3 regions of the Paenibacillus sp. FSL H8-0168 genome follow, and region 2 is predicted to be linked to each of the others. Evidence: a T-box and tRNA genes for the amino acid it is inferred to sense, from the RefSeq annotation. Region 2 holds a T-box; the other regions hold tRNA genes.

Region 1 (3,731 bases), 2.5 Mb from region 2:
AACCGACACAGGTAGGCGAGAAGAGAATTCTAAGGCGCGCGGAAGAACTCTCGTTAAGGAACTCGGCAAAATGACCCCGTAACTTCGGGAGAAGGGGTGCCTCGGTAGGGTGAATAGCCCGAGGGGGCCGCAGTGAAAAGGCCCAAGCGACTGTTTAGCAAAAACACAGGTCTGTGCGAAGCCGCAAGGCGAAGTATACGGGCTGACGCCTGCCCGGTGCTGGAAGGTTAAGGGGAGTGGTAAGCCTTCGGGCGAAGCTATGAACCGAAGCCCCAGTAAACGGCGGCCGTAACTATAACGGTCCTAAGGTAGCGAAATTCCTTGTCAGGTAAATTCTGACCCGCACGAATGGCGTAACGACTTGGGCGCTGTCTCAACGAGAGATCCGGTGAAATTTTAATACCTGTGAAGATGCAGGTTACCCGCGACAAGACGGAAAGACCCCATGGAGCTTTACTGCAGCTTGATATTGAATTTGGGTACGATCTGTACAGGATAGGTGGGAGCCGTAGAATCTTGAGCGCCAGCTTGAGAGGAGGCATCCTTGGGATACCACCCTGATCGTATCTAGGTTCTAACTTGGTACCGTGATCCGGTGCGAGGACAGTGTCAGGTGGGCAGTTTGACTGGGGCGGTCGCCTCCTAAAGAGTAACGGAGGCGCCCCAAGGTTCCCTCAGAATGGTTGGAAATCATTCGAAGAGTGCAAAGGCAGAAGGGAGCTTGACTGCGAGACCTACAAGTCGAGCAGGGACGAAAGTCGGGCTTAGTGATCCGGTGGTACCGCATGGAAGGGCCATCGCTCAACGGATAAAAGCTACCCTGGGGATAACAGGCTTATCTCCCCCAAGAGTCCACATCGACGGGGAGGTTTGGCACCTCGATGTCGGCTCATCGCATCCTGGGGCTGAAGTAGGTCCCAAGGGTTGGGCTGTTCGCCCATTAAAGCGGTACGCGAGCTGGGTTCAGAACGTCGTGAGACAGTTCGGTCCCTATCTGTCGTGGGCGTAGGAAATTTGAGAGGAGCTGTCCTTAGTACGAGAGGACCGGGATGGACGTACCGCTGGTGTACCAGTTGTTCCGCCAGGAGCACCGCTGGGTAGCTATGTACGGAAGGGATAAGCGCTGAAAGCATCTAAGCGTGAAGCCCCCCTCAAGATGAGATTTCCCAGTATGTAAGACCCCTTGAAGACGACGAGGTAGATAGGTTGGGGGTGGAAGTGCAGTAATGCATGGAGCTGACCAATACTAATCGGTCGAGGGCTTATCCTAAAAATAAAACGTAAATGAGTTTCGGATCCAGTTTTCAGGGTGTAACCTTGAATGTATGTAGAAATACATACAACAAGCGCATGGCTATTCATTCACACGATAAGTGATGAACTGAATAACCGTACGGTAGAATTTACGATGTAAATTCATGTTTGGTGGCGATAGCGGAGGGGTTCCACACGTACCCATCCCGAACACGACCGTTAAGCCCTCCAGCGCCGATGGTACTTGGACCGCAGGGTCCTGGGAGAGTAGGACGTCGCCAAGCAACCCCATAATGGGGATTTTTTTTCGCCTATCAGGCTATTGATTATACATACAAAATTGATTTTTTAGATGGGGCTATAGCTCAGCTGGGAGAGCGCCTGCCTTGCACGCAGGAGGTCAGGGGTTCGATCCCCCTTGGCTCCACCAATATTCCCTGATAGCTCAGTTGGTAGAGCACTCGACTGTTAATCGAGTTGTCACAGGTTCGAGTCCTGTTCGGGGAGCCATATGGAGAGGTGTCCGAGTTGGCCGAAGGAGCACGATTGGAAATCGTGTAGGCGCCAAAAGCGTCTCGAGGGTTCGAATCCCTCTCTCTCCGCCAGCTCTTAATAATAGATATATGGCCCGTTGGTCAAGGGGTTAAGACACCTCCCTTTCACGGAGGTAACAGGGGTTCGAATCCCCTACGGGTCATAGTAATTCGGAGGCTTAGCTCAGCTGGGAGAGCATCTGCCTTACAAGCAGAGGGTCGGGGGTTCGAGCCCCTCAGCCTCCACCATTTGAAAAATAAATATTTATTACTGTCGCGGGGTGGAGCAGTTCGGTAGCTCGTCGGGCTCATAACCCGAAGGTCGCAGGTTCAAATCCTGCCTCCGCAATTACTTTCAACTAAGAGAGTTGCCTCTGGAACCGTGGTGTAGAGGCCCAACATGCCTGCCTGTCACGCAGGAGATCGCGGGTTCGAATCCCGTCGGTTCCGCCATTTAACTTAATATGCCGGTGTAGCTCAACTGGTAGAGCAACTGACTTGTAATCAGTAGGTTGGGGGTTCAAGTCCTCTCGCCGGCACCATTTTGGAGGATTAGCGAAGTGGCCAAACGCATCAGACTGTAAATCTGCTCCCTTACGGGTTCGGTGGTTCGAATCCATCATCCTCCACCAGTTTTACGAGCCATTAGCTCAGTTGGTAGAGCACCTGACTTTTAATCAGGGTGTCGAAGGTTCGAGTCCTTCATGGCTCACCATTGTATTACATGCGCGTGTGGCGGAATTGGCAGACGCACTAGACTTAGGATCTAGCGTCTTTGACGTGGGGGTTCAAGTCCCTCCACGCGCATCTTGTTTTTTGCGGACGTGGCTCAGCGGTAGAGCATCGCCTTGCCAAGGCGAGGGTCGCGGGTTCGATTCCCGTCGTCCGCTCCATTTATTAGTCCCCTTAGCTCAGCTGGATAGAGCGTTTGACTACGAATCAAAAGGTCGGGAGTTCGAATCTCTCAGGGGACGCCATTAACTTCATAAGCCGGTGTGGCGGAATTGGCAGACGCGCGCGACTCAAAATCGTGAGGGAAACCGTGGAGGTTCGAGTCCTCTCACCGGCATCTATTTCGGATGTAGCTCAATGGTAAAACTCAGCCTTCTAAGCTGGTAGCGTGGGTCCGATTCCCATTACCCGCTTTATATATATGAAAAAGGAGAGATGGCTTATTTTTATGCCATCTCTCCTTTTTTACTTTTAAACTGTTTTTATCGACATCACAAGCAGTAGAAACTCCAAGCCAATCTCCTCCATATACTTAAGTTTCAGCTCGTAGTTCAATTCTTGAAGGCAATATCAGCATGCAGACAGAAAATTTCATCGGAAATTACCCCGCCTCCAGCACCCCGCAACCTAACTCTGGTATCGGCGAGAGAAGCAACCGCACCAGATCTAAAACTTCAATCTGCTTACCGTTCAATAGGCTTTGAGCGAAGCGCTGACCGGAGTCTTCTTCGTCTGAGAAGCAACTGGACATGGTGACCATGGATATCACGATGCCAGATATGACAGGTGCACACGAGGCTTTCTATGGATAGGGCGTACAACTAACGAGGAACGATAGTTAAATAACACACAATGTTGAGCAGGCGCTTCAAGTCTGCTCTCTTTTTATTAAACTAAAGGGCAGGATAGTTATAAATATGTTAAAATAAGGGAGAATAAAATCAGAGGTGAGCTAATGTTCAATCCGAAGATCTTCTTCTATTAGTTGTGTCTAAGGTCATGGCTTCAAATGCCAAAATCTAACCCGGCACAACGGGGATGAAGATGTTTACACGGGAAGAGATTCAATTCTGGGAAGATGAGAAACAGCAAAGTCTGGAGATCAATAATAAGCCCAAAGATTCAAGAAAAGAGAAGCTTAAGGATTTCCGTAAAGGAATCAAGAGTGTTCATTACAACAAAGAATGTAAGATAGCAAGAAAAGATGATTAT
Region 2 (3,731 bases):
CACATCCAAATCCCCCATCGTATTTTTTTGGTAATCCAGAAAATTGATTTTACTTTGCCCAGGAAGCTCAATATCACCGTTACGATACTTCCCAGGGGTGATCCCAAAATTCTTTTCAAAAGCGCGGGTAAAAGCCTCTTGTGAGTTGTACTGATACTCAATAGCAACGTCCAACACTTTTTGATTGGATTGTTTTAGCTGTTCAGCCGCCTCGGACAATCTTCTCCTTCTTATATATTGTTGAACCGTAAAACCCGAAATGGCCTGAAAAACCCGCTGGAAATGAAAAGCTGAAAAGCATGCCTGTGAAGCAATATCGGCAATTTTTAGATCCTCCCGGAGATTCAATTCAATAAACTCAATCGCACACTGAATTCGTTTAAAGTAGTCCATATAATCCTTCCCCGCACTTGTAATTGTTTTGGTTATCGATCCTACACCGAAATTGTGCAACCCACGTTTTCATTATGTATAACTCTTTACCTACATGTTTGATTATTTGTGCTAAGTTTACCATGACTTTTCACTTTGCAGAAATAAAAAAGCAGCGCTGAGATCGATACAATCTCAGCGCTGCTTTTGAATATATTTTCATTATCCAAGCTTGATTTTAGCAAATTTCCGTTTACCTACCTGCACAATGTCGCCTTCCTTCGGCGTGTATGCTTCGTTCACATCCGTCCATTTCTCTTCGTTAATTTTGACCGAACCCTGCTGAATACTGCGCTTGGCTTCACCGTTAGATGCTGCAAAGCCCAGATGAGTCAGCAACTGGATCACACGAATGCCACCTTCTTCTAACTGATCAGCCGTCAAGGTGAACTCTTCAATATCGTCAGGCAGCGCACGTTGCTGGAATACGGTCACAAAATGCTGCTTCGCTGCTTCCTCTGCTTCTTCACCATGGTACATGCGCACTAACGTTCCAGCCAGCTTCATTTTGGCATCACGTGGATGCACTGAGCCGTCCTTAACACCTTTCGCCAGCTCTGACAGCTCCTCGTTGTTGATATCCGTTGCAAGCTCAAAATATTTCAGCATCAGCTCGTCAGGAACGGACATGGACTTCCCGTATATTTCGTTCGGCTCCTCATCAACACCAATGTAGTTCCCCAAACTTTTGCTCATCTTCTGGACGCCATCCAGCCCTTCAAGCAATGGTAATGTAATCGTAGCCTGCGGCTCAACTCCGTATTCTTTTTGCAGGGTTCTGCCCATTAGCAGATTAAACTTCTGATCCGTCCCCCCCAATTCAATATCGCTTTGGAGAGCCACGGAATCCATGCCCTGCATCAGCGGGTAAAAGAACTCATGGATGCTGATCGGCAATCCGTTTTGGTACCTCTTTGTAAAATCATCCCGTTCCAACATACGGGCAACCGTTACTTTGGCCGACAGGGTTACTACATCAGCAAAAGACATTGGCCCTAACCATTCGGAATTGTAGAATACCTTTGTTTTTTCAGGATCGAGAATTTTAAAAATTTGTTCCTTGTACGTTTGAGCATTACGCTGTACATCTTCCTCAGTCAGTTGCTTACGAGTCTCCGATTTACCTGTCGGATCACCAATTCTGCCTGTAAAATCTCCGATAATCAGTTGCACTTGATGGCCTAATTCCTGGAACTGGCGCAGTTTGTGCATAACAACCGTATGTCCGATGTGAATGTCAGGCGCAGATGGATCAAGACCCAGCTTAATTTTGAGTGGCTCGCCGCTAACGACTGATTTGATAACCTTACGCTTCAGCTCATCCTCCGGTACAATTTCCGCCACACCCCGCTGTATCACCTCTAACTGTCGCTCGACCTCTACCTGTTGCTCCGGCTTCAATTCTTCCCACTTCATGCTGTATACCTCCCATTTTTCATCCAAAATATTACATATTAGACAAACCAAAAAGCCCCTTTCATCCCAAGGGACGAGAAGGAGCTGCTCGCGTTACCACCCTAATTAAAGAAACGCATGTCAAAGACAGACATTTCTTTCACTTCATTCCTATAACGGGCCTACACCCGGTACTGGATTACTATGGCAGCTTCGCAAATCTGCAAATGCTTTCCATTCATCCAGACAGCTCCAGACGGTAATTCAAAGGAGGGACGCTACCGATTCACACCACCCATCGGCTCTCTGTACAACGTGAATCCGCCTTCTACTGAAGTCTTTCTCTGCTTTTCACGATATTTACTTTGACCTATTTATAACACACTGCTTTTATGTAGTCAACGACACCAAAAGACAGGCTTTTTAGCATATGGGTTCATTTTGTAATTTTATGCTATAATAATGGCTGTTATAAAGGAGGAAGACTTAATGGTTGAAGAAAAAAACAATGTATCAGCGCCAAAGCCTTCCCGCTTGAGGACAACCATGCGAAGGCTCGGCCGTGTCATAAAGTGGGTCATCATCATCGGTTTTATGGGGGCACTATTTGCAGGGGGGGCCGCCGCTGGCTATGTTGCTTCTATTGTAAAAAGCGAACCCGTGCGTTCCAGATCCATGATCCTACAGGAAGTAGATAAGAATGCAATCACAGGCTTCGCTTATTTCAATGATGGCTCTCCCATCGGACAACTTCGGACAGAAGAAGATCGAAGACCTGTCACGTTTAAGGAGATTCCACAACTCGTCATTGACGCAGTCATTGCCATTGAAGATAATCATTTTTACGAGCATAAAGGTGTCGATCTGTCGGGAACGCTGCGTGCTGTGAAGCAAAAGGCGCTGCATGAATCCGTACAAACCGGGGGTAGTACCCTCACCCAGCAGCTTGCGCGTCGTGTCTTTCTAAATCTCGATCGCACGGATGACCGCAAGGTCAAAGAAATTTTGCTGTCTCTGCGCCTTGAGCGCTTCCTAAGCAAGCAACAAATTATTACGGCCTATCTCAATAAAGTACCTTTTGGTAATGGTTCAAGCGGTTACAACGTCTTTGGCATTAAAGCAGCGGCCAAAGGTATCTTTAATGAGAATGATCTGAACGAGCTTAATATAGCCCAGGCTGCCTATCTAGCAGGTTTGCCACAGCTTCCTTCTTCTTATTCTGCTTTCAACGGTAAGGGTGAGTTTAATGAAGCTGGCTTTAAAAGAGCCATCAACCGCCAGCACCTGGTACTCAGTCGAATGCTGGAGGAGAACAAAATCAATAAAGCACAGTATGATGAAGCGATGGCTTTTGATATTAAAAAATCTCTCGCACCACGCACTGTTAAAGCTTATAACACCTATCCATACCTTATGATGGAAACAGAACGACAAGCTGCGCAGGCACTCATGTCTGTCACCAATCCGGGTCAAGCAGCTAATGCCAGTGCAGATACCAAGACCAAGGATGATAACGATTTACTCAAAGAAGCCGAACAGCAGCTTCGCACAGGCGGTTATATGGTGTACACCACCATTGATAAGAGCGTATACAAATCTATGCGTCAAATTGCAGAAAATAAAGACAACTTCTCTGCCACTAGTAAAACCAAGGGTGACGAACAAGCAGCGGCAATTCTGATTCAGCATAAAACAGGCGCCATTCTTGGAATGATGGAAGGTCGGGACTTCCAAAAGGAGCAGATGAATTATGCCACCCAGATGGTACGTCAGCCGGGTTCGGCAATGAAACCGATTGCTGCCTATCTCCCTGCATTGGACAGCGGTCTTGTGCAGCCTGGTAGTATCGTGGATGATGCCCCTATTATTTTGAAAGATGGCAGTAATGGATATCACATTCCGAA
Region 3 (3,731 bases), 1.1 Mb from region 2:
CTCTTGTAGTAGTTGCAGATCAAGTTCAGTGTCACCATTAGATTATTTTTTGTTCACTAGTGAACAAAATCATATTAACACAATTGATATTGATAATCAATATCAATTGTGTTGAATGTGACGCAATTTTGGAGGCGCTTTTCATGGGTTTGTTGTCATTGTCATCGGCCTCATGCTGTGTTTTGACTAGGGCACGTCCTGGAAATGGTTTTGCCTACCTCTGATCAATCCTGCTTTGCGGGGGTTGAACAATGGAACCAATTCGGCAGCACCCGGATGGATCTGGTAACCGAAGCCAAGTCCAATACCGTTGCCTATGAACGTCATGGTACACCTGCCACAGACCGGGGGCGCTACCGTAAAAAGAGGACAAAGGTGGTGCTTGGCCGAGCTGTTTTAAAGCCGTATCGCCGCGTTTGAGTACGCTATCGTGAGCATGTATGGCAAAGAATAATCCGTCAATTACCTGTGTCTGGATATGGTATGGGGCCAAAGAGTATACCAAAAACTGTGGTTTTTGCTGGTGAATCCGAACAGGCGATGCTCCATTCTAGCCAGCACCGATCTGACACTGGAGGCGACTTAGATCATCGAACTTTATACCGCCCGGTTCAAAATAAAATGCACCTTCTGGGCGCTAAAGCAATCCATCGGCGGATTCAGCTACCACTTTTGTAGCAAATCCATTCGGAAGCCCAACCGGTATTTGAAAAAGGATCGGGTTCACCCTCTGGAGTTGTTGGAAGAGGAGAAAGCGCAACGGGACATCCGCCTAACTGTAAAGATAAGAATGGTAAACGATAACCAAAATGGATCCCTACGGGGCTTAAGATAAAAGGAACCAAGAAAAGAGCCGAAATCTTGCTTCAGGAAGCCAGGAAGAATTATCATATGGAAGGACAAGCACTCGCGGTTGAAAACGAAGATATGCTGTAAGAGTAAAAGCGGCTACTCCATCCGGTAATAGCAAAAGGCTGTTCGCAGACTTTATGCTTCAATGGCTAGAGATGATGAAAAACAGTATCGGGCTTATCTCCTATATCTCCTATTCCGACACTGTAAAAGGCCACGTAGATCCTTTTTCCGAGAGAAAGGGATGTATTGCTTGATGATTTAACTACAGAAGATTTTCAGACCTTGTATACCCATGAAATGAATGTGCAAGGTGTCAGCGCCAATACCGTTATTCATTACCACGCGAACATTTGCAGAGCCCTTCAGTATGCCGTGAAAATAAAGCCGATTGTGGCGAATCTCCCTGACTTAGTTGAAAGCCCAAAAAAGAACAATTACGTCGTGAGCTTCTACAATGCCGAGGAGCTGAATCAACTCCTCGCAGTAATCCGAGGCGAAAGAATTGAGCTTTTCGTTATCCTGGCTGCCTTTTATGGGCTAAGCCGAAGCAAGGTCGTAGGATTAAAATGGTCGGCTATTGATTTATTGAATTGGACTATTAATATTAAACATACCGCCACATCGGGCAATTTGAATGGTAGATATATTGAAATTGAAAAGGATCGAACCAAGAATAAAGCCAGTCGCCGTATACTGCCACTGGTGGACACGTTCTATGAGCTTCTGATTCGTATGAAGGAATAACAGGAATCCTATCTTCTGACAATTCTTATTGTCTTGAATACCTGGAGTATATTTATGTAGATGTATTAGGGGTAAGCATGAAAGAAGTTCAGGAATGGCCGGGTCACAGTGATTATGGAATACAACTCGAAAGTATCTTCAGCTCAAACAATGAGTGAGGCACTAAAACTCGAATAAAAAAAGCTCACTAGAAAATGTCTCTAATGAACTCTTTTAGTTAATACCGGCGAGAGGACTCGAACCTCCACGGTTTCCCACTCGATTTTGAGTCGAGCGCGTCTGCCATTCCGCCACGCCGGCGTATTCAATTATGGAGGCGCCACCCAGATTTGAACTGGGGAATAAAGCTTTTGCAGAGCTTTGCCTTACCACTTGGCTATGGCGCCAGAGTGTAACAAAGCGGACGACGGGAATCGAACCCGCGACCCTCGCCTTGGCAAGGCGATGCTCTACCGCTGAGCCACGTCCGCATAATGATGGCTGGGGATATAGGATTTGAACCTATGCATGACGGAGTCAAAGTCCGTTGCCTTACCGCTTGGCTAATCCCCAATAAGTAAAGGGCGGCCGATGGGGCTTGAACCCACGAATGCCGGAGTCACAGTCCGGTGCGTTAACCACTTCGCCACGACCGCCGCAAGTAATGAATGATTGGCAGGGGCAGCAGGAATTGAACCCACACCAACGGTTTTGGAGACCGTTGTTCTACCTTTAAACTATGCCCCTATAAAACTGGTGGAGGATGATGGATTCGAACCACCGAACCCGTAAGGGAGCAGATTTACAGTCTGATGCGTTTGGCCACTTCGCTAATCCTCCAAAAATGGTGCCGGCGAGAGGACTTGAACCCCCAACCTACTGATTACAAGTCAGTTGCTCTACCAGTTGAGCTACACCGGCACATAAAATATTCAATTAAAAGTGGCTCGGGACGGAATCGAACCGCCGACACGAGGATTTTCAGTCCTCTGCTCTACCGACTGAGCTACCGAGCCTTATTCTAAGACTCATCATTAAACGTTGTATTACTAATGGCGGAACTGACGGGATTCGAACCCGCGATCTCCTGCGTGACAGGCAGGCATGTTAGGCCTCTACACCACAGTTCCATAATAAATTTTAATTGGTTGCGGGGGCAGGATTTGAACCTGCGACCTTCGGGTTATGAGCCCGACGAGCTACCGAACTGCTCCACCCCGCGACAGTAATAAATATTTATTTTTCAAATGGTGGAGGCTGAGGGGCTCGAACCCCCGACCCTCTGCTTGTAAGGCAGATGCTCTCCCAGCTGAGCTAAGCCTCCACAATTAAGCACTTCTCATATTATACCATAATGAACTTTTTATTGCAATCCCTTTTATGATATTTTTATGACCCGTAGGGGATTCGAACCCCTGTTACCTCCGTGAAAGGGAGGTGTCTTAACCCCTTGACCAACGGGCCATGCTACAAATCAATTATGGCGGAGAGAGAGGGATTCGAACCCTCGAGACGCTTTTGGCGCCTACACGATTTCCAATCGTGCTCCTTCGGCCAACTCGGACACCTCTCCATATGGCTCCCCGAACAGGACTCGAACCTGTGACAACTCGATTAACAGTCGAGTGCTCTACCAACTGAGCTATCAGGGAATATTAAGCATTTGTTTCAAGGTTACACCCTGAAAACTGGATCCGAAACTCATTTGCGTTTTATTTTAGGATAAGCCCTCGACCGATTAGTATTGGTCAGCTCCATGCATTACTGCACTTCCACCCCCAACCTATCTACCTCGTCGTCTTCAAGGGGTCTTACTAATTGGGAAATCTCATCTTGAGGGGGGCTTCACGCTTAGATGCTTTCAGCGCTTATCCCTTCCGTACATAGCTACCCAGCGGTGCTCCTGGCGGAACAACTGGTACACCAGCGGTACGTCCATCCCGGTCCTCTCGTACTAAGGACAGCTCCTCTCAAATTTCCTACGCCCACGACAGATAGGGACCGAACTGTCTCACGACGTTCTGAACCCAGCTCGCGTACCGCTTTAATGGGCGAACAGCCCAACCCTTGGGACCTACTTCAGCCCCAGGATGCGATGAGCCGACATCGAGGTGCCAAACCTCCCCGTCGATGTGGACTCTTGGGGGAGATAA

Evidence for each region. A T-box is a leader RNA that pairs with one kind of tRNA and senses whether it is charged. The one in region 2 lies ahead of tyrS (tyrosine--tRNA ligase), so its partner is inferred to be a tRNA-Tyr.
Region 1: it has a tRNA-Tyr gene. The T-box ahead of tyrS (tyrosine--tRNA ligase) is inferred to sense a tRNA for this amino acid. The anticodon was not compared.
Region 3: it has a tRNA-Tyr gene. The T-box ahead of tyrS (tyrosine--tRNA ligase) is inferred to sense a tRNA for this amino acid. The anticodon was not compared.

Annotation. Positions count from the first base shown of each region.
Region 1 is NZ_CP151948.1:1,136,013-1,139,743, forward strand. Features, by position in the region: rRNA gene MHI21_RS05185 (23S ribosomal RNA) at 1-1,270, shown strand, start outside; rRNA gene rrf (5S ribosomal RNA) at 1,422-1,538, shown strand; tRNA gene MHI21_RS05195 (tRNA-Ala) at 1,609-1,684, shown strand; tRNA gene MHI21_RS05200 (tRNA-Asn) at 1,689-1,764, shown strand; tRNA gene MHI21_RS05205 (tRNA-Ser) at 1,768-1,859, shown strand; tRNA gene MHI21_RS05210 (tRNA-Glu) at 1,880-1,951, shown strand; tRNA gene MHI21_RS05215 (tRNA-Val) at 1,961-2,036, shown strand; tRNA gene MHI21_RS05220 (tRNA-Met) at 2,063-2,136, shown strand; tRNA gene MHI21_RS05225 (tRNA-Asp) at 2,164-2,240, shown strand; tRNA gene MHI21_RS05230 (tRNA-Thr) at 2,254-2,329, shown strand; tRNA gene MHI21_RS05235 (tRNA-Tyr) at 2,334-2,419, shown strand; tRNA gene MHI21_RS05240 (tRNA-Lys) at 2,427-2,502, shown strand; tRNA gene MHI21_RS05245 (tRNA-Leu) at 2,514-2,594, shown strand; tRNA gene MHI21_RS05250 (tRNA-Gly) at 2,606-2,680, shown strand; tRNA gene MHI21_RS05255 (tRNA-Arg) at 2,688-2,764, shown strand; tRNA gene MHI21_RS05260 (tRNA-Leu) at 2,777-2,856, shown strand; gene MHI21_RS05265 (hypothetical protein) at 3,564-3,731, shown strand, end outside.
Region 2 is NZ_CP151948.1:3,611,992-3,615,722, forward strand. Features, by position in the region: gene MHI21_RS16080 (AraC family transcriptional regulator) at 1-393, opposite strand, end outside; gene tyrS (tyrosine--tRNA ligase) at 595-1,848, opposite strand; T-box leader at 1,915-2,181, opposite strand; gene MHI21_RS16090 (transglycosylase domain-containing protein) at 2,317-3,731, shown strand, end outside.
Region 3 is NZ_CP151948.1:4,745,509-4,749,239, forward strand. Features, by position in the region: gene MHI21_RS21045 (hypothetical protein) at 205-420, shown strand; gene MHI21_RS21050 (hypothetical protein) at 1,102-1,599, shown strand; tRNA gene MHI21_RS21055 (tRNA-Leu) at 1,821-1,899, opposite strand; tRNA gene MHI21_RS21060 (tRNA-Cys) at 1,911-1,985, opposite strand; tRNA gene MHI21_RS21065 (tRNA-Gly) at 1,998-2,069, opposite strand; tRNA gene MHI21_RS21070 (tRNA-Gln) at 2,077-2,151, opposite strand; tRNA gene MHI21_RS21075 (tRNA-His) at 2,162-2,234, opposite strand; tRNA gene MHI21_RS21080 (tRNA-Trp) at 2,252-2,325, opposite strand; tRNA gene MHI21_RS21085 (tRNA-Tyr) at 2,333-2,418, opposite strand; tRNA gene MHI21_RS21090 (tRNA-Thr) at 2,424-2,499, opposite strand; tRNA gene MHI21_RS21095 (tRNA-Phe) at 2,522-2,594, opposite strand; tRNA gene MHI21_RS21100 (tRNA-Asp) at 2,632-2,708, opposite strand; tRNA gene MHI21_RS21105 (tRNA-Met) at 2,724-2,800, opposite strand; tRNA gene MHI21_RS21110 (tRNA-Val) at 2,827-2,902, opposite strand; tRNA gene MHI21_RS21115 (tRNA-Glu) at 2,971-3,042, opposite strand; tRNA gene MHI21_RS21120 (tRNA-Ser) at 3,060-3,151, opposite strand; tRNA gene MHI21_RS21125 (tRNA-Asn) at 3,155-3,230, opposite strand; rRNA gene MHI21_RS21130 (23S ribosomal RNA) at 3,297-3,731, opposite strand, start outside.